DNA from 4 places in the Bacillus sp. FAU20 genome. Region 4 is predicted to be linked to each of the others. Evidence: predicted binding sites of a transcription regulator. Region 4 holds the regulator's gene; each other region holds the start of a gene.
What was found. The regulator Rex, encoded in region 4, represses fermentation and respiration genes when NADH is low (regulators of the CRP and FNR family bind a similar motif). The targets are predictions, from matches to a motif close to TTGTGAAATATTTCACAA.

Region 1 (7,969 bases), on a different contig from region 4:
AGATGAGCGTTTTGATGCATATGGTTTAACATCTTTATTTCAAGAAGAACTTCCAAAGCGAGACGTTGAAGTGAACGTATGGGATCCAGAGAGAAAAGACGAAAATATGCGTTTAGCTGAAAAAGCGAATATTGGTATTGCATTTAGTGATTATACATTAGCTGAATCTGGTACAATTGTTGTACAAAGTCATAAAGGGCAAGGACGTTCTTTACACTTTTTACCGACTGTATATTTTGCTATTATTCCACGTGAAACACTTGTGCCTCGTATTACACAAGCAGTTCAGGATATGAATTCACGCGTAGAAAATGGGGAGACAGCGGCATCTTGTATTAACTTTATTACAGGACCAAGTAACTCGGCTGACATTGAGATGAATCTTGTTGTCGGAGTACATGGACCATTAAAAGCAGTATATTTCATCGTATAAAAGAGGGGAAAGCAGGCCAGAAAATGGCCTGCTTTTTTAGTAGAATAAAGGATAATATGAAGTAGAAGTTCTCTCCTTTTTTTGCTATGTTTTTTGGGAAAGGAGAGGAAGGGATGTTCACTTATTTATATGCACTGTTAGCAGGGATGGTGTTTGGTTCTTTTTTTATGCTAGTTGCGATGAGGGTTCCATTAGGTGTTTCTATTATTACCCCGCGTTCACATTGTGATTATTGCAAATATGTGCTAAGGACAAAAGAACTAATCCCCATCATTTCATTTTATATACAAAGAGGCTATTGTACGAATTGTAAGAGGAAAATTCCAATTATGTATGTAACATTTGAATATATAACAGGAGGTATATTTCTTCTTACAGTTTATATGATTGGAATAGAACGAGAGCTTATTATCATTTTATCCCTTTTTTAGCTACTTCTTATTATTTCAGTTACAGATTACTTATATATGTTAATTCCTGATTGTATTTTAATTTCGTTTGCCGTTTTACTCATTCTCGAAAGTGTTTTTGTACAATTAGTTACTTGGACAGATAGTATAGCTGGTAGTGGTGTTATATTTATTTTGTTATATTGCATGCAAAAGATATATCCAGAAGGGCTTGGCGGAGGAGATATAAAACTGCTTTCGTTACTTGGTTTTATAGTAGGAGTGAAGGGAGTTTTTATCGTTTTATTTTTAGCATCTTGTTTTAGTCTTTGTTTTTTGGGGATTGGTATCGGATTAAAACGTATAGAAGTACGAAAGCCAATTCCATTTGGTCCTTTTATTAGTCTTGGGGCAATGTGTTATGTATTAGCCGCTTATTCAAATTAGAGAGTGAATCGAAAATGAACGTATATATGGATGATCAAAGAAGTTGCCCGTTCGGGTATGTGTCCGCAACTACAGTAGAATGTGCCTTGCAAATGGTTCGGGATTATGATGTGAATATTCTTTCCCTTGATTATAATATGGGCTGGGGAGCAAAAAATGGACTAGATTTTGTAGAAGCTTTTTGTACAGAGGGATTATATGTAAATGAAATTCACCTTCATACGAATGATGTCATCGGTATGCATAAGATGAAACAGAGAATGGATAAGGGAAAGGAAGAAGGAGAAATTAATCCTCACCTTTTAGTTAAATACGTGGGAAGCTAAAAACTCCAAAGTAAAACTTTGGAGTTTTTAATGTTTCATATGTGCTTGTAAAGGAATAATCTCTTCTTGTTGAGCTGTTGCGATTTCAGTTTTTTCCTGTTGAACGTCAGGTGTTTTCTTTGTTAAGTAGTGGTATACCATACCGACAAATACTGATCCACCAATAATGTTACCGATTGTAACAGGAATTAAGTTATGAATAGCACCTGAAAAAGAAATTGTCTCAGGATGCGGTGAAACTAAAGATAAAGCAAAGAGTGATAAGTTTGCAATACTATGTTCGTAGCCAGATAAGAAGAATGTGAAAACAAGTAGCATCATGACCATTATTTTTGCTGTGTCACCTTTAACCTGAGAAGGTAAGAAACAAGCAAGACATACGAGCCAGTTACATAAAATAGCTTTAAAGAATAACTGCATCGTAGGTGTGTTCATCTTTCCTTCAACGACTTTACTCATTAAGTGACCGTGATCAATTGCTTCGAAAATTCCAGTTGCGTAAAATAGTAAGGCAAAGAATAACGCGCCGGCTAAGTTACCTGCATAACAAGCAACCCAGTTACGAAGTGTATCAGAAATCGTTGTTTCTTTTCTTAAAGTTGCTACAGTAAAGTACATTGTGTTTCCAGTAAACAATTCAGCACCGCCATATATAATAAGTACGAGAGCAATCCCGAAAAACATAGAAGCAGCTAAATACGTTGCTGGTGAATCTGCAATGTGAAAAAAGTTACCTAATTTAAAACATAGTACAATAATAAAACCGATATAAATACCCGCAAGTGCAGCACGAATGAAATATTGCATTGGGTTTGTATCTAGTATTTTCTTTTTGTTTTTAGCCAGTTTGACAACATAATCTAGTCCTTGTTCTAGCATGAGTAATACGCTCCTTTAGTAAATCTTCTATAAATACTCCTTATATGAATAAAGTACATGGAATTGTTCTCACTTTCAATAAGTTTGTGCAATGTTTCACAAAAAGGACATACATACATTAAGAAAACGTTTACAAAAGGTAGTATAATGGAATTTTTTCTGGACATTGAGAGGAAGAACGGAAAAAGAAAAAGCGCTGTAATTACAGCGCTTTTTCGTCTAAATTCTTTTCTACTTTTACTTCTACTTCTTTTGAGAAGAACCAACCACCAACTGCGATTCCGACTAATACAATCCAGAATGTAAGCTTCCACGGAGTGGATTCTGGGAATGAATGTGGTATTACATTTAATGCAGGGTGTGCTAATGTATAAACTGCTAGCTTCACACCAACCCAACCTACAATTAAGAATGCTGCAGTTTCAAGTCCTGGTTTACGTTTTAAAATCTGTACGAAAGCAGTTGCTGCAAATCGCATAATGATTAATCCGATAAGTCCACCTACAAAGATAACAACGAATTGCCCAGTATCAAGACTACCAATTGTACCTAATCCTGTTTTTGGTAAAGTCATTGCTAGTGCAACAGCAGCTAAAATTGAATCAACTGCGAAGGCGATATCAGCAACCTCAACTTTAAATACAGTCCACCAAAAGTTCTCTTGTTTTTTCTTTGCTTCTTTTTCTTCTGTTTCTTCATCTGTATTCTTTTTAACATATGTTTTAAATAAGTGATTACCAGCGATAAACATAAGGTAGATGGCACCGATTGCTTGCACTTGCCATACATCGACTAAGAACGAAATCATAAATAACGATCCAAATCGGAAAACAAATGCCCCCGCTAATCCATAAAATAGTGCTTTCTTTCGTTTTTCTTCTGGTAAATGTTTTACCATAATTGCAAGAACAAGAGCGTTATCAGCCGCTAAAATCCCTTCAAGTGCAATTAGGATGAGTAATACCCAACCATACTCCAATAATAATGATACATCCATGTACATTCTCCTCTCATTTCTATAAGTTCTAAATAAGTGAAGAATTTCCCCACTATTTAGTTTCCCCATACTCCTGCCTATTAACTTTGGAAGAATCTGGAAATGAATACAAAAAAGACCTCTGCCGTTAATAGGCAAAGGTCTTGCTAGACATATGTAATAAAAAATGCCAACAAAGCCGGAAGAACTAAGTTCTACGTAATGACGACTTTGTTTCCAAGAAATATTCTTGGACGCTACTCCCCTTTGGAGATATGTTATTGTATTCTCATTATATGGATAATTTATACGGTTGTCAACCTGTTAAAATATCTTCATTCGGATATTTTATTTTCGGGTTCTTTTTACGAGCAAATGAAAAAGCCAATGTTAAAGGACCCATTTTCCCAAAAAACATCATAAAGATAATAATAGCTTTTCCGATTATAGTTAAGTGGGGTGTTAAATTCATACTGAGGCCAACAGTCCCAAATGCTGAAAATACTTCGAAAGCACTCATCAATAGAGGAACTCGCTCAGTAATACTTAAAATTAAAATAGCAAAAAAGATAAATGAAATGGAAATAATAGTAATGGTTAATGATTTGACAATGAGAGTATCTTTAATGGATTTTTTAAATACGACAATATCCTCTTGTTGTTGTAAAAATTTAAATACGCCAAAAAATATGATTAAAAATGTTGTTAACTTAATCCCACCACCAGTTGAAGCGCTACCAGCACCAATAAACATAAGGAGCATCATTAATAGGAGGGAAGGTTTTGATAATGTAGAAATATCAACTGTATTAAACCCGGCAGTTCGCGTTGAAATTGCTTGAAAATAAGAGGCCAATCCTTCTTCAAATGGGGTAAAACCTCTCATAGAAAGGGAGTTATGGAACTCGAATATAAAAATAAAAAGGGTAGCAATAATGTTGACGATTAGAGTAGAAGAGAGCATAAGTTTTGAATGTAGTGTAAGGTTTTTAAAGTTTTTCTTTCTTTTTATGTCTACGATTACTGTAAAACCAATTCCACCTAAAATGATGAGAGAGGAAATGACGAGATTGACAAGAATACTATGAGAATGGGACATTAAATTATCGCTCCACACAGAAAAGCCAGCATTGTTAAAGGCTGAGATTGAATGGAAAAAACTATAATAGATCCCTTTCGTAACCCCGTATTTGGGTACCCATTCAAAAGAAAGAATTATAGTAGCGATACATTCGACTGTAAAAGAGAATAAAAATAATGCTTTGGCAAGACGGATGACGCCGCCGATATTCGTTTGATTTAATGCTTGTTGCAGTAAAATCCGATTTTGAAGACCGATTTTTCTTCCGAGCATAATCGCAATTAAGACAGCAAAGCTCATAATGCCCAGTCCGCCTACTTGTATAAGTGTTAAAATGACACATTGGCCAAATAAGGTAAATACCTTCCCAGTGTCTACCACACCAAGCCCTGTAACCGTACAAGCAGAAACGGTTGTAAATAAAGCATCTAGCCATGAGATAGACGTTGTTGTAGCAATTGGCAACTTTAATAAGCATGTACCGATAAGTGATAACATAATAAAAGCCAATGTAAGAACACGGGGAGGACTCATGCGAATATTAATCCGTTTCATGTTACATATCGTTCCTTTCAGTTTGCTTTTACTAGTATGTGAAAAAGTACGATTATGTATGTTAAAAATAGAAAGAGGCAGAGAATATCTGCCTCTAAGCCATATGTTATATTATTATCCACGTAGTTGTTGTTGAGCTAAAGCAACAAGACGTTTTGTTACTTCACCGCCAACTGAACCGTTAGAACGAGATGCTGTATTAGATCCTAAGCTTACACCAAATTCTTGTGCAATTTCATATTTAAATTGTTCAAGCGCTTGTTCTGCACCTGGAACTAATAATTTGTTTGTTTTTACCATGTTGATACACATCCTTATGAGTAGTCCAGTTCAGCTAAGTTCTTATCTAAACTGGTAACGTTATTTTATGTGGAAACGACGTACTCATACGCGGAAGTAATCGGTGCGATTAGAAGTTCTTGGATAGAAAAAAGAGTAGCAAATTTGCTACTCTTTTTTTAGTATTGTCGCTGTTCCTTCCACGACAATATCATCTGATTGATTATATATGTTTGTTTGCAACGTAATGATTTTTTTATCGTCACGCTTCTTGATAACCTCTGCCACAACGCGAAGTGTATCACCGATTTTGACAGGGGCACGGAATGAAACATTTTGGGATAAATAAATCGTATTTTTGCCTGGGAGTTTCGTTCCAAGGATGGTAGAAATAAAACTCGAGACGAGCATTCCGTGAGCAATACGTTCTTTAAACATTGTCGTTTTTGCAAAAGAATCTAAAATGTGAATAGGATTCACATCTCCAGTCAATTTTGCAAAATTGATAACATCTTCATCTGTAATTGTTTTTGTAAGGGATGCTTGATCACCGACTTGAATCTCATCATAGCGAAGCTCCGGAACAGTTTGTGCTTCTTGAAATGGATTCATTTTGTCCTCCTTCTTTTCCATATCGAAAAATGTTAGCCACCTTGATGTAGTAGGAGGAAGAAAGAGTTTTGTTTGTGCTGCGGTTAGCTCCCACATTTTTCTTACTTGATGGAAGTAAATAGATTTTTTGAGTTTTCCTCGAACTTTTTTGCGAGTTCCAACTGTTTTGACTTGAACTCTTCCAAAAAACCCTCTAACTGTTTTTGAGCCTCTTCACGTTGTAATTGTTGTTGCTCAATAAATTGTTTTGTTGTTTCTTCAAATTGACCGCTTGTTTGTGTAAGAATTGACAAAGAAGTTTTTGTAGGAGAAACGGTAAGCTGATGCATATGAGCAGAAAGTTCCTTCCACTTGTCTTGCCATTCGTTAATTTGATCATTTAAGGAGTTTCCAGTTAATTGTTTCACGTAATCTGTATATTGATTATTGAACTGAGCAGTGAGTTGTTGCAGTTCTTTTTCTAGTTCATCTACTCCTGATGTTAATTTATGCAAAGCGTCTTGTTGTTGTTTTAATGTTTCTAAAGTAAGTTGCTCTAACTGTTTTCCAGCTGAAGAGAAAAGGGAAAGTGATTGAGACCAGTTTTTCCAAAATGCATCGACTAATTCGTATGGTTTAGTTTCCATTGTTTGACCCCCAAATGTTTTTTTGCATATTGTGAACGCAGATTACTCTGCTGTACCACCAGGTGAAGATGAAGAATCCTTTTCATCCTTTTCTGGAGAAGTAGAAAATGGAAAGAATGCATTGGTGTATAACGTGAAAAACGTTCGCAACATATTTTGATAATGTTCAAAAGAAGTCGCACATGTTGTTAAATATTGCTCTCCATATTCAGTTAGAGAATAAATTCTTTTTGCCGGCCCTCCATCGCTTGTATCCCAAGTAGAAGAAATAAGGTTTTCTTTTTCTAATTTGCGTAGTGTTCTATAAACATTACCTTGGTCAACAGAAGAAAAGCCGATATCCATTAGCATTTGAATAAGTTTGTAACCATGAAGACTCCAGTCTTTTAGACAGAGAAGTAAGAAGGGAACTAAGAAGTTTTTTGGCATGGAGTTTGGTTGTTTCGCTTGGTTGCTCTCCAAACTTTCGCGTTGTTCTGGTTCATTTTGTAGCATGATTGTGCATCACCTCATGAATCAGTTAGATGGAATTTTTTGCTTATAAGTGCAATTTACACCTATCTGTTTTTAAAGTCAACACATTTGTTAGAAAATAGAAAAAATAAAATATAGACTTGAAGTTTTATTCAGAATATTAGAAAATAGTGAATAGGTTGAATTGTTTCAAAAACGAAAAAGGGAGTGTAGGTAAAGTGATTGATCAAAAATTCGATCCACTACAAGCATGGAAAAATGCTTATGAACAAACCGAAACATTTTGGGGAAAAGCGCTCAATGAAACAATTAAAACAGAAGAATATTCTGCTTGGATGGGCAGCGTTCTAGATTTGAATTTGTTTTATCAAAAAGCATTAAATGATACGACAAAAAACTATTTAGAACAAGTAAATGTGCCGACGAAAGAAGATATCGCAAGAGTGGCTACGCTTGTTATTAACTTAGAAAATAAAGTAGATAACATTGAGGAGTTTCTAGAAGAGAAAGTAGATTCTTTAGGACAAGCTCCTACATTAAAGCGTGATGTGACGAAAGTAAAACAAGATATTCGTACGCTTGAAACAAAAGTAGATCAAATTGTAGAATTGCTAGAAAAGCAAAATGCAGTACTAGCTAAACTACAAGTACCTGTAAAAGAAGAGGTAAAGCCTGCGAATAAACCAGAAAATAAAAAATGATAAAAACGCTTGTTTATAACAGGTAAAAGAGAGAGGGAGAATCTCTTTTCACGTATAAACAGCGAAACATAATTATATATGGACTCTATAGTATGAGTACCAAAATGATTCATAACAATCGTTCACAAATTCATTTAAGGGGGAAAAGAAATGGTTCAATTAAATGGAAAAGTAGCAATCGTAACAGGTGG
Region 2 (7,969 bases), on a different contig from region 4:
TTGTCCCTGTGAGAGTAGGACGTTGCCAGGCAAATGGAGGATTAGCTCAGCTGGGAGAGCACCTGCCTTACAAGCAGGGGGTCGGCGGTTCGATCCCGTCATCCTCCACCATTTAGCCGACTTAGCTCAATTGGTAGAGCAACTGACTTGTAATCAGTAGGTTGGGGGTTCAAGTCCTCTAGTCGGCACCAGAAATCATGGCGGTTGTGGCGAAGTGGTTAACGCACCGGATTGTGGCTCCGGCATTCGTGGGTTCGATTCCCATCAGTCGCCCCATTTTTCTTAAATAAATTAATATGCGGGTGTGGCGGAATTGGCAGACGCACCAGACTTAGGATCTGGCGCCTTTGGCGTGGGGGTTCGACTCCCTTCACCCGCACTTTTAATTAAATAACTCATACATGTCTTGCGGAAGTAGTTCAGTGGTAGAATACAACCTTGCCAAGGTTGGGGTCGCGGGTTCGAATCCCGTCTTCCGCTCCAATTTTCAATATGACATGCCGGGGTGGCGGAACAGGCAGACGCACAGGACTTAAAATCCTGCGGTGGGTGACCACCGTGCGGGTTCGACCCCCGCCCTCGGCACCATATGCGCCCGTAGCTCAATTGGATAGAGCGTTTGACTACGGATCAAGAGGTTAGGGGTTCGACTCCTCTCGGGCGCGCTTTTATTAACGGGAAGTGGCTCAGCTTGGTAGAGCACCTGGTTTGGGACCAGGGGGTCGCAGGTTCAAATCCTGTCTTCCCGATATTCCAAAAAAACATGGGGCCTTAGCTCAGCTGGGAGAGCGCCTGCCTTGCACGCAGGAGGTCAGCGGTTCGATCCCGCTAGGCTCCACTTATCTTAAATATCATTTATGGCGGTGTAGCTCAGCTGGCTAGAGCGTACGGTTCATACCCGTGAGGTCGGGGGTTCGATCCCCTCCGCCGCTACCATAAAGGACCTTTAGCTCAGCTGGTTAGAGCAGACGGCTCATAACCGTCCGGTCGTAGGTTCGAGTCCTACAAGGTCCACCATTAGACGTATATATCTCGGAGGTATACCCAAGTTCGGCTGAAGGGATCGGTCTTGAAAACCGACAGGCGGCGAGAGTCGCGCGGGGGTTCGAATCCCTCTACCTCCTCCATTTTTTCTAAAGTAAATATTTTATCATCGCGGGGTGGAGCAGCACGGTAGCTCGTCGGGCTCATAACCCGAAGGTCGCAGGTTCAAATCCTGTCCCCGCAACCAAATGGTCCCGTGGTGTAGTGGTTAACATGCCTGCCTGTCACGCAGGAGATCGCCGGTTCGACCCCGGTCGGGACCGCCATTTTTACATAAAGGCTCGGTAGCTCAGTCGGTAGAGCAGAGGACTGAAAATCCTCGTGTCGGCGGTTCGATTCCGTCCCGAGCCACCATTTTGAAGTCGCAAGCCGACTTAGCTCAATTGGTAGAGCAACTGACTTGTAATCAGTAGGTTGGGGGTTCAAGTCCTCTAGTCGGCACCACTTTCAAAATGAGCCATTAGCTCAGTTGGTAGAGCATCTGACTTTTAATCAGAGGGTCGAAGGTTCGAGTCCTTCATGGCTCACCATTTACAATTTAATGCGGGTGTAGTTTAGTGGTAAAACAAGAGCCTTCCAAGCTCTGGTCGAGAGTTCGATTCTCTTCACCCGCTTTTCAATTATGGGCCTATAGCTCAGCTGGTTAGAGCGCACGCCTGATAAGCGTGAGGTCGATGGTTCGAGTCCATTTAGGCCCACCATAATTGTTCCGCAGTAGCTCAGTGGTAGAGCTATCGGCTGTTAACCGATCGGTCGTAGGTTCGAGTCCTACCTGCGGAGCCATATTTATAGAGAAGTACCCAAGTGGCTCAAGGGGCTCCCCTGCTAAGGGAGTAGATCGCGAACGCGGTGCGAGGGTTCGAATCCCTTCTTCTCTGCCAGAACTGGCCCGTTGGTCAAGTGGTTAAGACACCGCCCTTTCACGGCGGTAACACGGGTTCGAATCCCGTACGGGTCATACTAAAAGAGATAGCATAATCTGCTATCTCTTTTTTGTTGTGTAAAAGTGGACTTTGGATACTCTGCTTTTTTAGGCAATAGAAGAAATATGAAGTATGGGCTGTTGCAGTTGGGTATATAGAGCCGTAAATACAATAATGTTGTTTATTTGGCCTGTATGAATATGAAGGAACTATCTATCTAACAAATGATACCTCAAGTTGAACTTTTACCCCAGCTGTATGGCTGTAGCCTCCTACACTTGGAGAAACCGATGAAAATACATCCGGGAGCTACTGTGGAAAATAAATAATATATAGAAGAAGCTGCTTTCTCTCAATAGGTGTGACCTACTGAAGACAGCTTTTTTATGTTGTCATTATTGTCGAGTTTTGTCGGTAAGCCGATATATTGCAAAAATCGCTGATATAATTTGAGTTACGGTCGATAAATTTTAATAATCGCTGATATATTTGGAGTTACGGTCCATATATTCTAAAAATCGCCGATATAATTTCACTTACCGACAAAAACCACAAGAAAATCCCTTTCACAATCTAAAGAAAACGCCTCCATTGAAATGGATTCCACACCTATTCCAATAACTTTACATCATATGTGAAAAAGTTCACAAATAGGTCATAATTTGTGAAGTAATTCACAATAATACGTGCTACAATATGAATGTAAAGAAGTTAAACAACATTAAATTAGTATTTTAATTAATTACTTAAACAATCATAAAAAATAGATGTGAACAATAGAGAGGGGAAATTACCATGAAAAAAGGTATCAATCGTGTAGTATTAGTAGGAACAGGAGCTGTAGGTTGTAGTTATGCTTACTCAATGATCAACCAAGGTGTAGCTGAAGAATTCGTATTAGTAGATGTTAATGAAGCAAAAGCAGAAGGGGAAGCAATGGACTTAAGCCATGCGGTACCATTCTCTCCATCACCAACAAAAGTTTGGAGCGGTAGCTATGCAGATTGTAAAGATGCAGATTTAGTAGTTATCACTGCTGGATTACCACAAAAGCCAGGTGAAACTCGTTTAGACCTAGTTGAGAAAAATACAAAGATCTTTAAACAAATCGTTCGCGGTATTATGGATAGCGGATTCGATGGAATCTTCTTAATCGCAACTAACCCAGTTGATATTTTAACTTACGTAACTTGGAAAGAATCTGGTCTACCAAAAGAGCGCGTAATTGGTTCTGGTACTACTTTAGACTCTGCTCGTTTCCGTTACATGTTAGGTGACTACTTAAATGTAGATCCACGTAACGTTCATGCTTACATCGTTGGTGAACACGGTGACACTGAACTTCCAGTATGGAGCCATGCTACTATCGGTGTACAAAAACTAGAAACAATTTTAGCTAATAACGAACAGTACAAACAAGAAGACTTAGATAAAATCTTTGAAAATGTACGTGATGCAGCTTACCATATCATCGAGCGTAAAGGTGCAACTTACTACGGAATCGGTATGTCACTACTTCGTGTAACTAAAGCAATCTTAAACAACGAGAACAGCGTATTAACTGTATCTGCATACCTTGAAGGTCAATACGATGAGAAAGATGCTTACGTAGGTGTTCCAGCTGTAATTAACCGTGAAGGTGTACGTGAAATCGTAGAGCTTGAGTTAAATGAAGAAGAAAAAGCGAAATTCGCTCATTCTGTAAAAGTATTAAAAGAAACAATGGCACCAGTACTATAATAATTACTAAATAATTCAGAGGTGGGAAACTGCTTCTTACCTCTGAACTTATATAATTTAATATAAATTCCTTTTCCGGTTTCCCTTGTATATCCCCAATATACCCCTTTTGCTGGATAAGGGTCGTTTATAGAAAAAGAGCACTCTACTTTACGTAGAGTGCTCTTTATTATACCGCTATTTGCTGGGCAGTAAAACCTCGACTGATTAAAGTTTCACTTTATTATTTTTTAGGCATTAATCCTAATTTCTTTAAAATATCTGTCAGTGTACCGCTTTTTGATTTTTCAGCAGCTGTTTGTGATTTAGATGCATCTAGCTCTTTTTTCAAGAAGTTCTTTTCAACGAAGCGAATATCTTTTTCATCGACAATCCCATCTTTATTAAGGTCTCCGTCTTTTACAGTTAGTCCTTTTTTACCATAGTTGCTAGCGATAATTTCAGCATCTTTAATATCGATTACTTTATCAGCATTTACATCGCCGGCAAGGTTTTCGTCAGGTCTTGCATAATAATATTGGCCAAGCAGCTTACCGTCTTTTTCAGTACCAAGTTTCGTTGTTAGGCGGCTTGTTAAATGTCCTGGCACCTCTACATATAAGTTATAGTCGCGTTTATTAACTGGAAGTCCATTTAGTTTGAAGTATCCGTATTTATCTAGTGAGCCTTCAAACTTATGACGATAAGAATCAGTCGCATATACTTTTACGCCAAGCTTTGTATAATCGAACTTTTCATCTAAATAGCCACGTTCATTTAAGAATGCAACAGGTTTAATATTTCCTTCTACTAGTGAATTTAAGGACATAACTGAGAATGTTTGATCTTGAAGTACACGCATTCTATTTGGTTCTGATTCACCTTGTTTCCAGTAAACAAAAATTGGTGACTCTAATTGAGCGTTTGCTTCATAAAATTCATCATTTTCTACTTTGAAAGTTACATCAATGAACGGGAAATCACCATCTAATCCAGCAAAGTTTTTGTCATCGATAGCACCGCCAACTGTAACAGAACCTGCCTCTAGTTTCGGTTCATTTACTTTTGCGGTTACCCCTTTGTCGGAAAGTAGCTTTTCAAAAGCAGGATTAAATTTCGCATTTCAATAACATTGTGACAAAAAATATTGAGAAACATTTTTTATGACAGATTATTTTATTTTGATTTTGAGTGGAAAATAGCATGAAAAATAGGATAAACATAATAAAATAAAGGTTGAGAAAAAATAATTGGTAAAAATATAGAAGAATAATAAAGCGTTTTCAATGAATATTCGTCAAAATTCGATATTTTACACGGAAATGTGAAGAAAAACTAACATTTTTAAGAAAAAAACGAATGTTTTTTATAAATTAACAAGGATATTGCAGTTTTTCACAGAAATAGTTAAAGTATAAAAAATTCTGTCATCTAAGTGAGGTGAGCATATTGAGTGTAATAAATTGTGAAGAAGTGAAACGAGATGAGTTTCATACAGAAAAGTACTATGAAAGTTATAACATCTTTGGCGCACATGTTGTGACGGAAGATGAGATTCAAGGGGTACGATTTACAGTGTGGGCTCCTCATGCGAAAGCAATGAGTGTTGTTGGAGATTTTAATAAGTGGGATTATGAGCAACATAAGATGCTACAAGTGACAGAAGAAGGCATTTGGTCCTTATTTATACCGCATATTGAAGAAGGAGAAATATATAAATATGCGATTGAAACGTTGGCTGGTGACGTCATTTTAAAGGCAGATCCGTATGCTATATATGCAGAAGTAAGACCGAATACGGCATCTGTAGTTTTTGATATAAAAGGATATGAATGGAATGATAAAAACTGGAATCGTAAGAAAAAGAAAAAACCGATTTATAAAGAAGCGATGACAGTTTATGAATTACATTTTGGTTCTTGGAAAAAGAAAGAAGATGGAACACTATATTCTTACAGGGAAATGGCAGAAGAACTCATTCCGTATGTGGTGGAACATCAATTTACACATATTGAAATTATGCCGCTTGTTGAGCATCCATATGATCGTTCTTGGGGATATCAAGGAACGGGATATTATGCAGCGACGAGTAGATTTGGTACACCGCATGATTTAATGTATTTTGTCGACGAATGTCATAAATATGGAATCGGTGTCATTTTAGATTGGGTACCGGGGCATTTTTGTAAAGATGCTCACGGTTTATATTTGTTTGATGGCACACCGACCTATGAATATAAAGATAAAGATGTACAAGAAAATCTAGTATGGGGAACTGTCAATTTTGATTTAGGAAAGAGAGAGGTACGTAATTTCTTAATTTCAAATGCGTTATTTTGGATGAGATATTTCCATATTGATGGTTTCAGAGTAGATGCAGTTGCGAACATGTTGTACTGGAATAAAGAAGGACAAGAGCAAAGTAATGAGTACGCTGTGTCATTTTTACGGGAGTTAAATGAAGCAGTGTTTGCAGAGGATGAAGATTTTCTTATGACGGCAGAGGATTCAACAGCTTGGCCACTTGTAACAGCACCAACGTATGAAGGTGGGCTTGGATTCAATTACAAATGGAATATGGGCTGGATGAATGACGTGCTGAAATATATGGAGTGTGCGCCAGAGTACAGAAAATATATTCATGAGAAAATGACGTTCTCTTTACTATATGCTTACTCTGAAAACTTCATATTACCCCTTTCTCATGATGAAGTCGTTCATGGGAAAAAGTCGTTATTAAATAAAATGCCAGGTGATTACTGGGATAAGTTTGCTCAGCTTCGTTTATTATATGGATATTTCTTTACTCACCCAGGAAAGAAATTACTTTTCATGGGAGGAGAATTCGGGCAGTTTGATGAGTGGAAAGACCTTGAAGATTTAGATTGGAATTTACATGATTTTGAAATGCATCGTTATATGCATGATTACTTTAAAGAGCTCATAGCATTGTATAAGCGCTCAAAACCACTTTGGCAGCTTGATCATTCGCCTGAAGGTTTTCAGTGGATTGATGCTAATAATAACGAGCAAAGTATTTTCTCGTTTATCCGCCAAGGAGATAAACAAGAAGATGCGTTAGTTATCGTATGTAATTTTACGAAAGCTACATATGAAAACTATAAAGTAGGTGTACCAGATTTCGAGTATTATAACGAGATTTTAAACAGTGATGCACAGCAATATGGCGGGTCAGGGCAAGTAAATAAGAAACGTCTGAAAGCAATTCAAGAACCGTATCATAATCAAGTAGCACATGTAGAAATTACAATTCCACCATTTGGCGTATCCATATTACGACCAGTGAAGACGAGAAAGGGGAGCAAAAAACAAGATGGCTCAAAAACAAAAGTGCGTAGCAATGTTACTAGCAGGGGGAAAAGGTAGTCGATTAAGTGCATTAACAAAAAATTTAGCCAAGCCAGCTGTTCCATTTGGTGGTAAATATCGCATTATCGATTTTACGCTAAGTAACTGTGCGAATTCTGGTATTGAAACGGTTGGGATTTTAACGCAATATCAACCACTTGAACTTCATAATTATATCGGAATCGGCAATGCGTGGGATTTAGACCGAGTAAGCGGTGGAGTCACAGTGTTACCTCCTTATGCGGAGTCTTCAGGTGTGAAGTGGTACACAGGTACGGCAAGTGCCATTTATCAAAACTTAAACTATTTAAGTCAGTACGAACCAGAGTACGTTCTTATTTTATCGGGCGACCATATTTATAAAATGGATTACAGTAAAATGCTAGATTATCATATTGAGAAGGAAGCGGATGTTTCCATTTCTGTTATTGAAGTACCTTGGGATGAAGCGAGTCGCTTTGGCATTATGAATACAAATGAAGAAATGGAGATTGTTGAGTTTGAAGAGAAACCGCAATTTCCAAGAAGTAATCTTGCATCAATGGGAATCTATATTTTTAATTGGTCAATTTTGAAAGAGTATTTAGAGATGGATGCAAGAAATCCTGAATCTAGTAATGATTTCGGAAAAGATGTACTTCCGCTTTTATTAGATGAAGGGAAGAAGTTGATGGCGTATCCGTTTGAAGGATATTGGAAAGATGTTGGAACGGTTAAGAGCTTATGGGAAGCGAATATGGATTTACTGCGCGATGAAACATCACTGAATTTAAACGATCGTAATTGGCGTATTTATTCTGTAAATCCAAATGAGCCACCTCAATATATTGCAGAGCAGGCAAAAGTAGAAGAATCACTTATTAACGAAGGATGCGTCATTGAAGGGGACGTGAAGCATTCTGTATTATTCCAAG
Region 3 (7,969 bases), on a different contig from region 4:
AAGTTTTTCATTTTATTTTCTCTCCTTTTATTTTACTTGATCTCTTTTTTCTAATGTCATGCTCCACGCTGTTAAAATCACAGCACCTACTACCATAATTCCGCCTACCCAAGCCGTATGAATTAATCCTAACGAGTTCGTTACAATACCGCCCAAGTAAGCACCAAGAGCAATTCCTGCGTTAAATGCTGCGATGTTAATCGCCGATGCTACATCAACAGCGCTAGGTACAAACCTCTCAGCCAAGATAACGACATACACTTGTAGCCCTGGGACATTCATAAACGCAAATAGTCCCATAAAAATAATTGTAATGAATCCAGCAACTTTAAATGGTGCTGTAAATGTTAAAACAAATAATACAATCGCTTGAATAAAGAACATGTAAAATAACGCTCGAATCGGATTATGATTTGATAATTTTCCACCGACCATATTCCCAATCGCAATTGCAATTCCATACACTAACAAAATAATTGTAACGGTACTTGCTTTAAATCCTGTTACTTCTTGTAATAACGGAGATAAATACGTAAATGTTACGAACGTTCCCCCATATCCTAATGCAGTAATAATAAATACAAGTAACAGTCTTCCATTCGTAATCAGCTTAAATTGATCACGAAATGATACAGACGTACCTTTTTTTAAATTAGAAGGAATTAGCATACTATTGGCGATTAAAGCAACAATTCCAATGGCCACAATAACAATAAACGAGGCCCTCCAGCCAAATTGTTGACCGATAAACGTTCCAATTGGCACACCTGTAATAGTCGCAACTGTTAATCCAGTAAACATAATCGCAATGGCACTTGCACGTTTATTCTCAGGTACAAGAGCAGCCGCAATTGTAGATCCAATTGACATAAAAACACCATGTGCAAATGCAGATACAACCCTCGCAATAAGTAACACAGTAAAACTTGTTGCTACTGCCGCAATGCCATTACCAATAATGAAAATAATCATAATCCACATTAATAACGTCTTTCGCGACATACTAGCTGTTAATGACGTTAATACTGGAGCACCAAACGCTACTCCTAATGCATATAAAGAAACAGTTAACCCCGCTGTTGTAACAGAAACATGTAAATCCTCTGAGATAGATGGTAATAAGCCGACACTAATAAATTCAGTTGTACCAATTCCAAACGCACTAATTGCTAGTGCTAATAAAGCAAACATACTTCTCCGATTCGTCTGTACTGCCGAAGAAGATACTGTATATGAATTCAATTGAACTCCTCCTTAATGCGAGAAATCCAATCATAATAGTATGATAAAAAGGCCTTTTTATCTTCTACAAAAATAACTTTACTGTTGATATACGCTATTATGAATGGCTTTACTCTTTTTTTGAAGAACGCACTTAAAAGTACGATAGGTACCTAAAAGTAACATAGGCACTTTTTAGTACCGTACTACTCATTTCCCTCTTACGTATGCTATTATGGAACATATTCAACATGATAAAAAGTACGTACTTTAAAGTGCTATAGGCACTTTTTAGTGACATTTAATTATTTAGCTTCTTTTGTTGGAGAACTTAAATCTACATTCATCAAAGGAGATTTTTATATGAAAAAATATAATATTCCCGTTGAAGCGACTTTAGAGGTTATCGGTGGAAAATGGAAGGTTGTTATCCTTTGTCATCTAACGAAAGGCACAAAAAGAACGAGTGAACTAAAACGTTTAATGCCTGGGATTACACAAAAAATGTTAACTCAGCAATTACGTGAATTAGAAGACGATGGGGTCATTCAAAGAAAGGTATACAATCAAGTACCACCAAAAGTAGAATATTCACTTACAGAATACGGTTGGTCTTTAGAATCCATTCTTGATTCTCTTTGTACTTGGGGCGAATGCCATCTTGAAAAAAGCGGTAACACATCGATGCTAATTGTAGAAGGTGAATAATAGGAAAAAGGAAAAAACGAACATGAATTTGTTCATTTTTCCCTTTTTTTCTTTATATGTATATACATTTCTAACTGGAACAAAATATTTTATACGCTTTCATACCTTGTCAGTACTACGTTATACACTCAATATCAAATAATTAGGAATCATTTTTATGTTAACATAGGTGCATATAGTATATAATATAGGATATATATTATATACACTTTCCGGTAGCGGAGCTTTTCCATTATGCGGACAAGCCATGTATCGGACAGTTCATAAATGATAAGTGAGACGTTATGGTTTTAGATTTATGTTTGCAGCTTACTTGCTGTCGTAAATTTAAAGGCATTTTATTGTGTTTTGTGAAACTTTGTATAAAGTTTCGCAAGCGTTTACTATCTTACTTATCAAAAAATAAGAGTATTGCTATCGTAAAGGAGAATTGGAGATGCCAGAAACTATGACTCAAACAAAGCCAGAACAAGAAACTGTACAAATTTCTGCTAGCCAAGGACAACTTGATGTACTTGATCAGTTGTTAAAACCTGAGGTACAAGAATCATTAACAACACTAGTAGAACAGCTTCCAAAATTAACTGAGCTTGTTAACATTTTAACCAAATCTTATGACTTCGCTCAAACTGTTGCTACTGATGAAGTATTAAAAAGCGACACTGTTGGTGCAATTACAGAGCTTGTAGAACCTGTAAAAGATACAGTGAAAAGCATGGCTGCAACTGCAATCGAAGCGAAAGATCGTGCTGAAGAAAGCAACGAAGTTATCGGCCTATTCGGTCTGTTAAAATTACTAAAAGATCCACAAGCACAAAAAATGTTCCGCTTTGTGAACGCATATCTTCAAATTAGTGCAGAACGTAACAATAAATAATTTAACTTATAACAACAATTAGTAAAGACGGGGGATATCATACTATGTCAAAACAAATTGTCATCTTAGGCGCTGGTTATGGCGGTCTTCTTGCCGCTTTAAACGTACGTAAATATTACAGCAAATCAGAAGCACAAGTTACAGTGATTAACCAATACCCAACACACCAAATCATCACTGAACTACACCGCCTTGCAGCTGGTAACGTGTCTGAGCAAGCAGTTGCAATGCCACTTACAAAGCTTTTCAAAGGGAAAGACATCGATCTTAAAATCGCAACAGTTGAGTCATTCTCAGTTGATAGCAAAGAAATCAAACTAGCTGGCGGCACTACTTTATCTTACGATGCACTTGTAGTTGCTTTAGGAAGTAAAACTGCTTACTTCGGTATTCCAGGACTAGAAGAAAACAGCATGGTATTAAAATCTGCTGCTGATGCAAACAAAATCTACAAACACGTTGAAGACCGTATTCGTGAATACGCGAAAACGAAAAACGAAGCTGATGCTACAATCGTAATCGGTGGTGGCGGATTAACTGGCGTTGAGCTAGTTGGTGAGCTTGCTGACATTATGCCTAAACTTGCAAAAAGCCACGGCGTAAATCCAAAAGAAGTGAAACTTCTTCTTGTTGAAGCAGGTCCAAAAATCCTTCCAGTATTACCAGACCACTTAATCGAACGTGCAACTACTAGCCTAGAAGCACGCGGCGTTACATTCTTAACTGGTCTTCCTGTAACAAACGTTGCTGGCAACGAAATCGACTTAAAAGACGGTCAAAAACTTGTTGCTAACACATTCGTTTGGACAGGCGGCGTACAAGGTAACCCATTAATCGGTGAATCAGGTCTTGAAGTTAACCGTGGACGTGCAACAGTTGATGCATACCTACAATCTACTTCTCACAAAGACGTATTCGTTGCTGGAGACAGCGCTGTTGTCTTCGCTCCAGACGGACGTCCATACCCACCAACTGCACAAATCGCTTGGCAAATGGGTGAGTTAATTGGATACAACTTATACGCAGCACTAGAAGGCAAAGCATTCGAAGAGTTCGCACCTGTAAACTCTGGAACACTTGCTAGTCTAGGACGTAAAGATGCGGTTGCTACAATTGGAGCAAGCAATACTCCACTTAAAGGCTTACCAGCATCATTAATGAAAGAAGCAAGTAACGTTCGTTACTTATCACACATTAAAGGTCTATTCAGCTTAGCTTACTAATCTGAATATAAGCCCGAATCATGCCCTGCATGGTTCGGGCTATTTTTATCCGTAATTTTCTCTAACTTATTTATTCGTCAAAAAAATTATATACCCTTTAAATTTATCTAAATATACTGACTTTTTACAATGAAAGCTGTCCCGTTCGGAACAGCTCTTATTGTCGCTTTTTGTCGGTAAATCGATATATTGGGAAAATCGCTGATATATTCGGATTTGCGCTGATATATTTCAAAAATCGCCGATATAATTCGAGTTACGGTCGATATATTCGAAAAATCGCCGATATATTTTCCAGCCTTACTTATTATCCTAATTTCACAAGACTGTAGTTCTTCTTCCCTTTACGAATAATAATAAATCTTCCATCAAACGAATTTTCTACAGTAACATCCGTACCCACATCTGTTACTTTCTCACCATTCATAGAAATCGCACCATTATTAATGTCCTCGCGTGCTTGTCGTCTAGATGGTTCGATTCCTAAATCGACTAGCCACTCTACGATGTTTTTCGTCTCTTTTGAAGACTGAAATGTTGGCATTTCTTTAAAGCCTTGTTCAATTTCATCAGCTGTTAACGATTTAATATCTCCGCTAAATAACGCTGCTGTGATTTTTTCAGCTTGCAGGAACGCCTCTTCTCCATGAACGAATTTCGTCATTTCTTCTGCTAACACTTTTTGTGCTTCACGTTTATGAGGCTCCGCTTCTACCCTCGCTGCTAATTCATCAATACGCTCTTTCGTTAAGAACGTAAAGTATTTCAAGTATTTAACGACATCACGATCATCTGTATTTACCCAGAACTGGTAAAATTCAAACGGTGTCGTTTTTTCAGGATCAAGCCAAACCGCACCACCTGCTGATTTACCAAACTTCGTACCATCCGATTTTAATAATAATGGAATCGTTAATCCGAATACTTTCGCCTCATGACCTTCTAACTTACGAATTAAATCTAAACCACTCGTAATATTTCCCCATTGGTCACTGCCACCAATTTGAAGTTGAACATCCTCTTTCGTGTATAAATGATGGAAGTCCATCGCTTGCAAAATTTGGTACGTGAATTCTGTGAAAGAAATACCTGTATCTAAACGGCTTGCTACAATATCCTTCGCTAACATGCTATTGATGCTAAAGTTTTTCCCGTAATCACGTAAAAACTCAATAATATTTATTTCATGTGTCCAATCATAGTTATTTACCATCTTCACTTCGCTATTTCCGCCAAAATCAAATAGCTTTTTCATTTGTGCTGTTAACGCATCTACATTATGCTGAACCACTTCTAACGTTTGAAGCTGACGCTCTGATTGTCGTCCACTCGGATCACCAATTGTTCCTGTTGCCCCGCCAATTAAAATAACAGGATGATGGCCAGCTAATTGGAATCTCTTCATCATCATAAACGGAATCAAATGTCCGATATGCATACTATCACCAGTCGGATCAACTCCGCAGTATAGTGAAATCTTTTTCTCTTCTACTAGCTTGCGTAAACCTTCTTCGTCAGTCTGCTGATTAACGGCGCCGCGCCATTCTAATTCATCAATAATATTCATCTTTTGTCATCCCCTTTATTTTTTAAAAACAAAAAAGCCCCTACGTCTACGATAGACATAGGGACGATTATTCACCGTGTTACCACCCAGTTTGCATAAATAGCATAGCTACTCATACCACTCTTAGCAATAATATCGATTGCTAGTCCGCTTAGCATTACCTAAGATACTCCAGAGTGTAATTCGCAAGTTTGTTTGTGCTAGGTTACAGCAACCCCTAGCTCTCTCGTTAACAGTGACAAACTGCTACTGGGCTCTTTCAACGTATGTTATTTGTTAAATTATTAGCCATTATATTGAATCGAAAACAAATTGTCAACAATACCCAAATATTATTTTAAAATAATTCACATCTTCATACGTATTTCTTTATTCCTTATCTTCTCCAATAATCCTTACTTCTCGCTCTAACTTCACGCCAAATTTCTCTTCAACTGTCTTTTGTACGAAGTGAATTAAATCGATGTAATCTTGTGCTGTTCCGTTATCAACATTCACCATAAACCCTGCGTGTTTTAAAGAAACTTCTACCCCACCAATTCGCTTACCTTGTAGTCCTGAATCTTGAATTAACTTACCAGCAAAGTTATTTGGTGGGCGCTTAAATACGCTACCACATGAAGGATATTCTAGAGGCTGTTTTGACTCACGTTTAAACGTTAAATCATCCATTTTGGCTTTAATTTCTTCATGTACACCTTCTTCAAGTTCAAATCTCGCTTCAAGAATAATGTAATGGTTGTTCGCAAATACACTCTTACGATATCCAAATTCAAATGCTTCTTTCGTCAAAGTACGTAGTTCTCCATCACCTGTCATTACGACAGCTTCTGTTAATACAAACGAAATTTCACCGCCGTATGCACCTGCATTCATATATAATGCTCCGCCAACTGAACCTGGGATACCACAAGCAAACTCAAGACCCGTTAAATTATGGTCTAGGGCAATACGTGATACGTCAATAATTGCTGCACCACACTGTGCTACAATCGTCGTTCCTGTTACAGTAACACCTGTAATATGAATTAAACTTACTGTAATCCCGCGAATTCCACCATCTTTAATAATGACATTCGATCCATTTCCTAAAAACGTAACTGGAATATTATATTCGTTCGCATATTTGATAACTTCTTGAATTTCATCATAATTTGTAGGCGCAACAAAAACATCTGCTTTTCCGCCAACTTTAATATGCGTATGATTCTTTAACATTTCATCTTGTTTAACATGTCCTTCAGGCAATACCGTACTTAAATATTTATAAACCTCTTGCATATTCATTTTACGATTCCTCTATTTCTATATTCATTTTATCCCGTTATACGGGCCCATAATATCCCCACGTACATGAAAGAACCTAAAGTGGTGGATACAGTGTACCCAAAATCAATTCGAGACACCTATAAACCTCTTAATTTATAAGAGGTGCCACTCATATTAAAATATATATTGCATAATAAAGCAACCCAAATGGACTACTAAACTTGACATGTCATCAGAAAGACAACAATTTGTAAAATATGTGACTTTTTCAAAACACTATCCCTCAGTATCTTACTATACCATACAAAAATAAAGTGGTATTTTTTTGTACTTTTTACTTTATTTACATCAATGAAAAAAGAGCACATCCGACAGAATGTGCTCTTTCTATACTCTTTATATTACTTTTCGTTCTCTTCTTTTTCTTTATCAAACCATAACAGCTCATCGTTATCAACTTCACCATTATAATTGATTAAAATTTCTTCTCCTGCTTTTATATCTTTATAAGCATAGAAGTTAAATGTATGATTCTCAAAAACGATGTCATACGTTGCATTCGGTGTATATGAATGATTAAATAACATACCATATCCTAAAAGGATTGCCGTATGATTGATCCCATACTCAAATGCGTAGTCAGCAAGTAACGTCTTCTCAATATGTTCATGCTGTTCATTCGGATAAGAGATAACTGGTGCGGCGTGTATCAACTCACCCTTTTTAATATCACGAGTTGCAAATACACCTCTATTAAATTCTCCATCACTAAGTTCAGAAGTCTTAACTTCGATCATATGCGTCACCTATATAATTCTTTCTTTGAAGTATTTTATTCCGCTATTTGCGGATAGCTTGATTGGTGAGGGCTAATAATCAGTATGTACTAGTCTCACTTTATCTCCTTAAGCTTGGCAGAAAACGCGCAGAAAAGCAATTAAATTCCTATCAAGTATTCGTTTCAATGAAAAAAGAGCACATCATTCGTGCTCTTTCCAAGTAATATTACTTTTCTAAAATATCTTCTAACAACTTCACTTGCTCGCTAACAGTTTGCAACGTCTTCACTGACGTATCATTTCGATATTTTTCTTCTTCCACACT
Region 4 (7,969 bases):
AAAATCGTTAGTATATTCTAAGTTACGATTGATATACTCAAAAAATTGTTTCTGTATTAAAAGAAAAGAAGATGTCGCATAGTCAAAAATCCTGACTTATGAGACATCTTCTTTATTTAAATATGCTTATACATGCAGCTCTTCCCATTCTGCCATACAAGTTTCAAGTTGTTCTTGTAGCGTTTGCTTTTTAGTTGTAATTTCACTAGCTTTTTCATAATCTGCATATATTTCTGGTAAGCAAAGTTGATCTTCTAACGTAGCAATTTCTTCTTCTAATTCTAATATACTTTGTTCTAGCTCTTCAATTTTTCTAGTGCGTTGACGCTCTAGTTTTTTACGCTCTTTTTCTTCTAAATAATTTAATTTCTCTTGTGCAACCACCTTTTGAACAGGAATGTCACTTTCTTGCTGTTCAAGTTCTGCACGTTCAATCATTTCATTTTTCTTTTCAACGTAGTAATCGTAATCCCCTAAATATTCCTGTGCACCTTCTGTTGATAACTCAACCACAGTCGTTGTTACACGGTTAATAAAGTAGCGGTCATGTGAGACGAATAGAAGAGTCCCTGGGTAATCAATTAAAGCATTCTCCAAAATTTCTTTACTATTTAAATCAAGGTGGTTCGTAGGCTCATCTAGAATTAATAAATTTGATTTTTGCATCATAAGTTTTGCAAGAGCTAATCGAGCTTTTTGTCCACCACTAAGGGAAGATACTGGTTTCAGTACATCATCTCCTGTGAATAAAAAATTCCCGAGTATAGTACGGATTTCTTTTTCAGGTTGCAGTGGATATTCATCCCATAGTTCATTTAAAACCCGTTTAGAAGATGTTAAGTTTGCTTGTTCTTGATCATAATAACCAACAGATACATTTGATCCGAAAGAAACATCACCATTTAATAGTGGTAACTTATTCACAATAGACTTTAATAATGTGGATTTCCCAATTCCATTTGGACCAACTAAAGCAACACTATCTCCGCGAGTTAAGCGCATAGTTACATGTTCAATTATAGGGTTCTCATCATAGCCGATGGTTGCATCATTTACTTGTAAAACATCATTTCCACTTTGCTTTTCAATATCGAAGTGGAATGATGCTGACTTAGAATCCCCTAATGGTCTTGTTAATAATTCCATTCTGTCTAGTTGTTTACGGCGACTTTGAGCCCGTTTCGTTGTAGAAGCGCGAGCTATATTCTTTTGAACGAAGTCCTCAAGTTTTGCGATTTCATCTTGTTGTTTTTCGTAACGTTTCATTTCTTGCTCATATAATGCTGATTTTAAGTCTAAATATTTACTGTAGTTACCAACAAATCGTCTGCTTTCTTTATTCGAAATTTCATATACTTGTGTAACGAGTTTGTCTAAGAAATAACGGTCATGTGAAACGATTAATATTGCGCCAGGATAACCTTGTAAATATTGCTCAAGCCACGTTAATGTTTCGATGTCTAAATGGTTTGTAGGCTCATCCAAAATAAGTAAGTCTGGTTTTGTTAATAATAATTTCCCGAGAGCTAATCTTGTTTTTTGCCCGCCGCTTAAAGTAGAAATCGTCGTCTGGTGCGTTTCAACTGGGAAGCCAAGGCCGCTTAAAATGGAGCGAATATCCGCTTCATATTGATATCCACCTTGATCTTTATAATTGAGTTGCAATTGGTCATACTCAGCTAACAATCTTTCATATGTAGCTTCGTTTGAAAAGTTTTCTTCTTTTCCCATTTCTTGCTCAAGCCTTCGAAGTTTTGTCTCCATTTGCTGTAAGTGGGTAAAGACGGTTAGCATTTCATCCCAAATTGTTAAAGACGTTTCTAGTCCAGTATTTTGAGCTAAATATCCGATTGAGACATCTTTTGGTTTTATAATTTCGCCACCATCATGAGATAATTCACCAGCGATTATTTTTAATAATGTAGATTTTCCTGCTCCATTCCTTCCAACTAATGCGATACGATCTTTTGTTTGTACTTCCAATTTTATGTTTGCCAGAATTGTTTCTGCACCGTATAATTTCGAAAGCGCGTTTACTTGTAATAAAATCAATGTTTTCACCTCAAATAATTTCTTAACTTTGCCATGTTTATATTTCTCAATCATACTAAAAATAGTGTATAGTTTAAAATAAAGAGAGAATACTTCTTCTCTTTATTATACAAGGAATTTAATGAGTGCTAAACTTCTGTATTTGATTAAAGTATATGAATAATGATAGGAAGAGAGGAGAGGTCATATGGATCAGCAAAAGATTCCACAAGCCACTGCTAAAAGATTGCCTCTATACTATCGATTTATCCAAAACTTATCTCTTTCTGGTAAGCAGCGTGTTTCATCGGCCGAATTGAGTGAGGCAGTAAAAGTAGATTCCGCAACAATACGAAGAGATTTTTCGTATTTTGGAGCGTTAGGGAAAAAGGGATATGGATATAACGTAAATTATTTATTATCATTTTTCCGCGAAACACTTGATCAAGATGATATAACACGTGTAGCACTTATTGGAGTAGGTAATTTAGGGACCGCTTTCTTACATTATAATTTCACGAAAAACAATAATACAAAAATTGAAATGGCATTTGATGTTAGTGAAGAGAAAGTTGGAACAGAAATCGGGGGCATTCCTGTATATCATTTAGATGAATTAGAAGAGAGATTATCAAATGATATACAAGTGGCAATATTAACAGTACCAGCCACAGTAGCACAAGCTGTAGCAGATAGATTAGCTGAAACGAGCGTGCACGGTATTTTGAATTTCACACCAGCGCGATTAAACGTATCAGAGAATATTAGAATTCATCATATTGACTTAGCTGTAGAGTTACAAACATTAGTTTACTTTTTGAAAAACTATCCACAATAAAACGCAGAGGAAGCGACCTCTGCGTTTTATTATTGTTTCTTCTTTGTGAATTTAACTAATATAAGGCGAAGTGCCAAATTAAAATCAATTGTTGCCATAACTGCAAATAGTATTGTCCACATATTCCAGATTGTATCTGTCACGTTCGTAATGGCCAAGCGTGTAAAGATACATCCAAGAAGGAAGTATAGTGCAGCCATGAACAATGGTGAGTTTCTCATACAAAAAATCCTCCGATAAAGCCTTGCATTTTTTCAGCTTCTTTAATCATTTCTTGAATTTGCTCATTGCTCATAAAAATTTGCCCAATAGCAACTAATGTATTCATCGCAACATGAGCTGCAATCGGAACGATAATACGTTTCGTCTTCACATATAAGAAGGCGAATACGAGCCCCATAGCAGTGTATACCAATAAGTGAGTAAAATCAAAATGAATTGCTGCGAATACAAGCGAACTAATGATAGCTGCAATAAAGAAGTTAAACTTCTTATAAAGTGCACCAAATAAAATTTTTCTAAATACGATTTCTTCTAAGATAGGTCCGATTATAGATACGACAATAAGGAACCAAGGTGTCGTTCTTGCAATTTCCATCAGTTTCATTGTATTTTCTGAACCTTGCTTAATTCCTAGTAGCTGCATCTCGATCATACCGGCAACTATTTGTGAAAAGAAAGCTAAGAAGAACCCGATGAAAATCCATCCAATAGTAGCTGGGACAGAAGAGCGCATTGCATCTAAATGCCTGTCACGAATATCTGTTCTAAGTAACCAAAGTATGATACATAATGCAACAAAGAAGCTAATAATTGCCCAGTGTCCCATTATGATTTGTCCTTTTTCCTCAATGGTAAATCCTCTATTATCATAGAGTCCTGTTTTTAGGAGAAGTGGTAATCCAACAACGCCAGATAACTGCATTAAAATGTATGTAACGATAATCCACCAGTATTGTTTCTTCAAATGGTTTAACCATCCTTTCTAACTCTAGTGTATGAGATAAGGTAGGATAACATGTAAATATGTTATCTACGATATAAACTTTCATTCGAATTATGATTTTTTTGTAAATCTTTATTTGAAATTAAAGTAGGAGACAGGAAAAAGTTGTACGTTTAGCGAAAACAACTTAGGGTGTCTTTCATATTGTAACATACGAGTAGGGGAAACAACGATTCATATAGTAAAGGCGGTATTCTATATAGAAAGTTTATATAGTAATTTGCGAAAAAATTATGATTTTTTTACTTGCAAAAGAAATTGAGATTATTTATTATTATAAGTGTGTTAGCACTCGGATGACTTGAGTGCTAATAAAAGAAATTTACATAACAAAATGAGGAGGTTATTGTTCATGCTAAAGCCATTAGGTGATCGCGTTGTAATTGAGCTTGTTCAAGCAGAAGAAAAAACAGCAAGTGGTATTGTATTACCAGATACTGCAAAAGAAAAACCACAAGAGGGTAAAGTTGTTGCAGTAGGTACTGGTCGAGTGCTTGAGAATGGTGAGCGTGTTGCTTTAGAGGTAGCAGCAGGTGATCTTATCATCTTCTCAAAATATGCAGGTACTGAAGTGAAATATGAAGGTACAGACTACTTGATTTTACGTGAAAGTGACATTTTAGCAGTTATCGGTTAATTATATAAATCTTAAAAAATCCAAGGGGGTCAATTATTATGGCAAAAGATATTAAATTTAGTGAAGAAGCACGTCGTTCGATGCTTCGCGGTGTCGACACTCTTGCAAACGCAGTAAAAGTAACACTTGGACCAAAAGGTCGTAACGTTGTACTTGAGAAAAAATTTGGTTCACCACTTATTACAAATGATGGTGTAACAATCGCAAAAGAAATCGAATTAGAAGATGCATTCGAAAACATGGGTGCGAAGTTAGTAGCAGAAGTTGCTAGCAAAACAAACGATGTAGCTGGTGACGGAACAACAACTGCAACTGTATTAGCGCAAGCTATGATTCGTGAAGGTCTTAAAAACGTAACAGCTGGTGCGAACCCAATGGGTCTTCGTAAAGGTATCGAAAAAGCTGTTACTGCTGCAATTGAAGAATTAAAAACGATTTCTAAACCAATCGAAGGCAAATCTTCTATCGCACAAGTAGCTGCTATTTCTGCAGCTGACGAAGAAGTAGGTCAATTAATCGCTGAAGCAATGGAGCGCGTTGGTAACGACGGCGTTATTACTTTAGAAGAGTCTAAAGGATTCACAACAGAATTAGACGTAGTAGAAGGTATGCAATTTGATCGTGGATATGCATCTCCTTACATGATTACTGATTCTGACAAAATGGAAGCAGTTCTTGATAACCCATACATCTTAATCACTGACAAAAAGATTTCTAACATTCAAGAAATCTTACCAGTATTAGAGCAAGTGGTACAACAAGGTAAACCACTTCTTATCATTGCTGAAGATGTAGAAGGCGAAGCTTTAGCTACATTAGTAGTGAACAAACTTCGTGGTACATTCAACGTAGTAGCTGTTAAAGCTCCTGGATTTGGTGACCGTCGTAAAGCAATGCTAGAAGATATCGCAATCTTAACAGGTGGCGAAGTAATCACTGAAGAATTAGGCCGTGACTTAAAATCTGCTACAGTTGAATCTTTAGGACGCGCTGGTAAAGTTGTTGTAACGAAAGAAAATACAACTGTAGTTGAAGGTGTAGGAAGCACAGAACAAATCGAAGCTCGCATCGGTCAAATCCGTGCGCAATTAGAAGAAACAACTTCTGAATTCGATCGTGAAAAATTACAAGAGCGTCTTGCAAAACTTGCAGGTGGCGTAGCGGTAATTAAAGTAGGTGCAGCAACTGAAACTGAGTTGAAAGAACGCAAACTTCGCATTGAAGATGCACTTAACTCAACTCGTGCAGCAGTAGAAGAAGGTATCGTTGCAGGTGGTGGTACTTCACTTATGAACGTATACACAAAAGTAGCTTCTATCGTAGCTGAAGGCGACGAAGCAACAGGTATCAACATTGTACTTCGCGCACTAGAAGAGCCAGTTCGCCAAATCGCAATCAACGCTGGTCTAGAAGGATCTGTAGTTGTAGAGCGTCTAAAAGGCGAAAAAGTAGGCGTTGGTTTCAACGCAGCTACTGGCGAATGGGTTAACATGCTTGAGTCTGGTATCGTAGATCCAGCTAAAGTAACTCGCTCTGCACTTCAAAACGCAGCATCTGTTGCAGCTATGTTCTTAACAACTGAAGCTGTAGTAGCTGACAAGCCAGAACCAAATGCACCAGCAATGCCTGACATGGGCGGCATGGGCATGGGCGGTATGGGCGGAATGATGTAATTCCGTTTGCCCTAAAAAACATCCATTTCTATATAGAAATGGATGTTTTTTTATGTTTTTTAAAAAAGGAAATGAATTTCTGTAGAATTTTGTCGCTTTCTCTCTTGACCATATTGATACTTCATTGTTAGAATCTAGGAAGATAATATAAAACGATCCTTCATATATCCTCAATGATATGGTTTGAGAGTCTCTACCGGGTTACCGTAAACAACCTGACTATGAAGGCAGTGTGTCTTATATTTATAAAGAGCGGAGACTATCTTTCTTTATAAAGCCAGACCCCTGCCTTTTCTTTGTTATGAGACTAGAGGCGGAGGACTGGCTTTTTTTATTATATTGGTAATGCTTTTCGCCAAATTGGTGAAAATATTTATATACGAGAACTAACGTTGGGGTGATTATTTTGAAGAAACAACACGATACAATTATCGTTTTAGATTTTGGAAGTCAATACAATCAGTTAATAGCACGTCGAATTCGTGAGTTCGGTGTATACAGTGAACTTCATCCACATACAATTACTGCAGAAGAAATTAAAGCAATGAATCCAAAAGGGATTATTTTCTCTGGTGGACCAAATAGTGTATACGGTGAAGGTGCATTACATTGTGATGAAAAAATCTTTGAACTAGGTTTACCAATCTTCGGTATTTGTTACGGTATGCAGCTTATGACGCAACACTTCGGTGGTAAAGTAGAGCGTGCAAATCACCGCGAGTACGGAAAAGCTGTTCTTAAAGTAGAGAACGAATCAAAATTATATGCGAACCTTCCAGAAGAGCAAGTTGTATGGATGAGCCATGGTGACTTAGTAACTGGTTTACCTGAAGGATTCGTAGTAGACGCAACAAGTGAATCTTGCCCAATTGCTGGTATGAGCAATGAAGACAAAAAATTATACGGTGTACAATTCCACCCAGAAGTACGTCACTCTGAGCACGGTAACGATTTAATTAAAAACTTCGTATTCGGTGCTTGTGGTTGTTCTGAAGGATGGAACATGGAGAACTTTATCGAAGTAGAATTAGAGAAAATCCGTGAAACGGTTGGAGACAAAAAAGTACTATGCGCACTTAGCGGCGGTGTAGACTCTTCTGTTGTAGCAGTGTTAATTCATAAAGCAATTGGTGACCAATTAACATGTATTTTCGTTGATCACGGTTTACTTCGTAAAGGCGAAGCGGAAGGCGTTATGAAAACATTTAGCGAAGGCTTCCATATGAACGTTATTAAAGTGGATGCAAAAGACCGCTTTATGGACAAGTTAAAAGGTGTAGAAGATCCAGAACAAAAACGTAAAATCATCGGTAACGAATTCATTTACGTATTTGATGATGAAGCGTCTAAATTACAAGGTATGGACTTCTTAGCGCAAGGTACACTTTACACAGATATCGTTGAGAGTGGTACAGCAACTGCACAAACAATTAAATCTCACCATAACGTTGGTGGACTTCCAGAAGACATGCAGTTCAAATTAATCGAGCCTTTAAACACGTTATTTAAAGACGAAGTACGTGTATTAGGGTCTGAACTAGGAATTCCTGATGAAATCGTATGGCGTCAACCATTCCCAGGACCGGGTCTTGGTATTCGTGTATTAGGTGAAATCACAGAAGAGAAATTAGAAATCGTTCGTGAATCTGATGCGATTTTACGTGAAGAAATTATTAAAGCGGGCTTAGACCGTGAAATCTGGCAATACTTCACTGCGCTTCCTGGTATGCGTAGCGTAGGTGTTATGGGTGACGAGCGTACTTACGATTACACAGTAGGTATCC

Region 1: AC0OM3_RS18035 (formate/nitrite transporter family protein) is a predicted target of Rex. The motif match lies at 2,559-2,576, and genes of this name have one in related genera.
Region 2: AC0OM3_RS21425 (L-lactate dehydrogenase) is a predicted target of Rex. The motif match lies at 2,630-2,647, and genes of this name have one in related genera.
Region 3: AC0OM3_RS20490 (DUF1641 domain-containing protein) is a predicted target of Rex. The motif match lies at 2,288-2,305, and genes of this name have one in related genera.

The regions. Positions count from the first base shown of each region.
Region 1 is NZ_JBVYHY010000021.1:813,016-820,984, reverse strand. Features, by position in the region: gene AC0OM3_RS18050 (LutC/YkgG family protein) at 1-433, shown strand, start outside; partial or broken gene AC0OM3_RS18045 (prepilin peptidase) at 547-1,269, shown strand; gene AC0OM3_RS18040 (cyclic-phosphate processing receiver domain-containing protein) at 1,284-1,595, shown strand; gene AC0OM3_RS18035 (formate/nitrite transporter family protein) at 1,623-2,474, opposite strand; gene AC0OM3_RS18030 (TerC family protein) at 2,677-3,471, opposite strand; yybP-ykoY riboswitch at 3,554-3,728, opposite strand; gene AC0OM3_RS18025 (TrkH family potassium uptake protein) at 3,767-5,086, opposite strand; gene AC0OM3_RS18020 (alpha/beta-type small acid-soluble spore protein) at 5,201-5,386, opposite strand; gene AC0OM3_RS18015 (MaoC family dehydratase) at 5,534-5,977, opposite strand; gene phaP (polyhydroxyalkanoic acid inclusion protein PhaP) at 6,079-6,603, opposite strand; gene phaQ (poly-beta-hydroxybutyrate-responsive repressor) at 6,646-7,098, opposite strand; gene phaR (polyhydroxyalkanoic acid synthase subunit PhaR) at 7,296-7,778, shown strand; gene AC0OM3_RS17995 (acetoacetyl-CoA reductase) at 7,929-7,969, shown strand, end outside.
Region 2 is NZ_JBVYHY010000024.1:187,662-195,630, forward strand. Features, by position in the region: rRNA gene rrf (5S ribosomal RNA) at 1-31, shown strand, start outside; tRNA gene AC0OM3_RS21310 (tRNA-Val) at 36-111, shown strand; tRNA gene AC0OM3_RS21315 (tRNA-Thr) at 116-191, shown strand; tRNA gene AC0OM3_RS21320 (tRNA-His) at 201-276, shown strand; tRNA gene AC0OM3_RS21325 (tRNA-Leu) at 299-379, shown strand; tRNA gene AC0OM3_RS21330 (tRNA-Gly) at 409-483, shown strand; tRNA gene AC0OM3_RS21335 (tRNA-Leu) at 500-588, shown strand; tRNA gene AC0OM3_RS21340 (tRNA-Arg) at 592-665, shown strand; tRNA gene AC0OM3_RS21345 (tRNA-Pro) at 676-749, shown strand; tRNA gene AC0OM3_RS21350 (tRNA-Ala) at 766-838, shown strand; tRNA gene AC0OM3_RS21355 (tRNA-Met) at 860-936, shown strand; tRNA gene AC0OM3_RS21360 (tRNA-Ile) at 941-1,017, shown strand; tRNA gene AC0OM3_RS21365 (tRNA-Ser) at 1,035-1,127, shown strand; tRNA gene AC0OM3_RS21370 (tRNA-Met) at 1,155-1,231, shown strand; tRNA gene AC0OM3_RS21375 (tRNA-Asp) at 1,235-1,310, shown strand; tRNA gene AC0OM3_RS21380 (tRNA-Phe) at 1,323-1,398, shown strand; tRNA gene AC0OM3_RS21385 (tRNA-Thr) at 1,413-1,488, shown strand; tRNA gene AC0OM3_RS21390 (tRNA-Lys) at 1,499-1,574, shown strand; tRNA gene AC0OM3_RS21395 (tRNA-Gly) at 1,588-1,658, shown strand; tRNA gene AC0OM3_RS21400 (tRNA-Ile) at 1,669-1,745, shown strand; tRNA gene AC0OM3_RS21405 (tRNA-Asn) at 1,753-1,827, shown strand; tRNA gene AC0OM3_RS21410 (tRNA-Ser) at 1,835-1,925, shown strand; tRNA gene AC0OM3_RS21415 (tRNA-Glu) at 1,931-2,002, shown strand; partial or broken gene AC0OM3_RS21420 (IS4 family transposase) at 2,100-2,276, opposite strand; gene AC0OM3_RS21425 (L-lactate dehydrogenase) at 2,763-3,707, shown strand; partial or broken gene AC0OM3_RS21430 (S8 family serine peptidase) at 3,931-4,809, opposite strand; gene glgB (1,4-alpha-glucan branching protein GlgB) at 5,136-7,073, shown strand; gene glgC (glucose-1-phosphate adenylyltransferase) at 7,021-7,969, shown strand, end outside.
Region 3 is NZ_JBVYHY010000024.1:21,322-29,290, reverse strand. Features, by position in the region: gene AC0OM3_RS20505 (aldo/keto reductase) at 1-11, opposite strand, end outside; gene AC0OM3_RS20500 (MFS transporter) at 28-1,191, opposite strand; gene AC0OM3_RS20495 (winged helix-turn-helix transcriptional regulator) at 1,585-1,929, shown strand; gene AC0OM3_RS20490 (DUF1641 domain-containing protein) at 2,366-2,806, shown strand; gene AC0OM3_RS20485 (NAD(P)/FAD-dependent oxidoreductase) at 2,851-4,029, shown strand; gene tyrS (tyrosine--tRNA ligase) at 4,337-5,596, opposite strand; T-box leader at 5,653-5,868, opposite strand; gene murB (UDP-N-acetylmuramate dehydrogenase) at 5,966-6,883, opposite strand; gene AC0OM3_RS20470 (SET domain-containing protein) at 7,267-7,662, opposite strand; gene AC0OM3_RS20465 (DUF4077 domain-containing protein) at 7,871-7,969, opposite strand, start outside.
Region 4 is NZ_JBVYHY010000017.1:47,444-55,412, forward strand. Features, by position in the region: gene AC0OM3_RS12620 (ABC-F family ATP-binding cassette domain-containing protein) at 127-2,052, opposite strand; gene AC0OM3_RS12625 (redox-sensing transcriptional repressor Rex) at 2,240-2,869, shown strand; gene AC0OM3_RS12630 (YdiK family protein) at 2,899-3,090, opposite strand; gene AC0OM3_RS12635 (CPBP family intramembrane glutamic endopeptidase) at 3,087-3,836, opposite strand; gene groES (co-chaperone GroES) at 4,228-4,512, shown strand; gene groL (chaperonin GroEL) at 4,551-6,185, shown strand; purine riboswitch at 6,326-6,427, shown strand; gene guaA (glutamine-hydrolyzing GMP synthase) at 6,592-7,969, shown strand, end outside.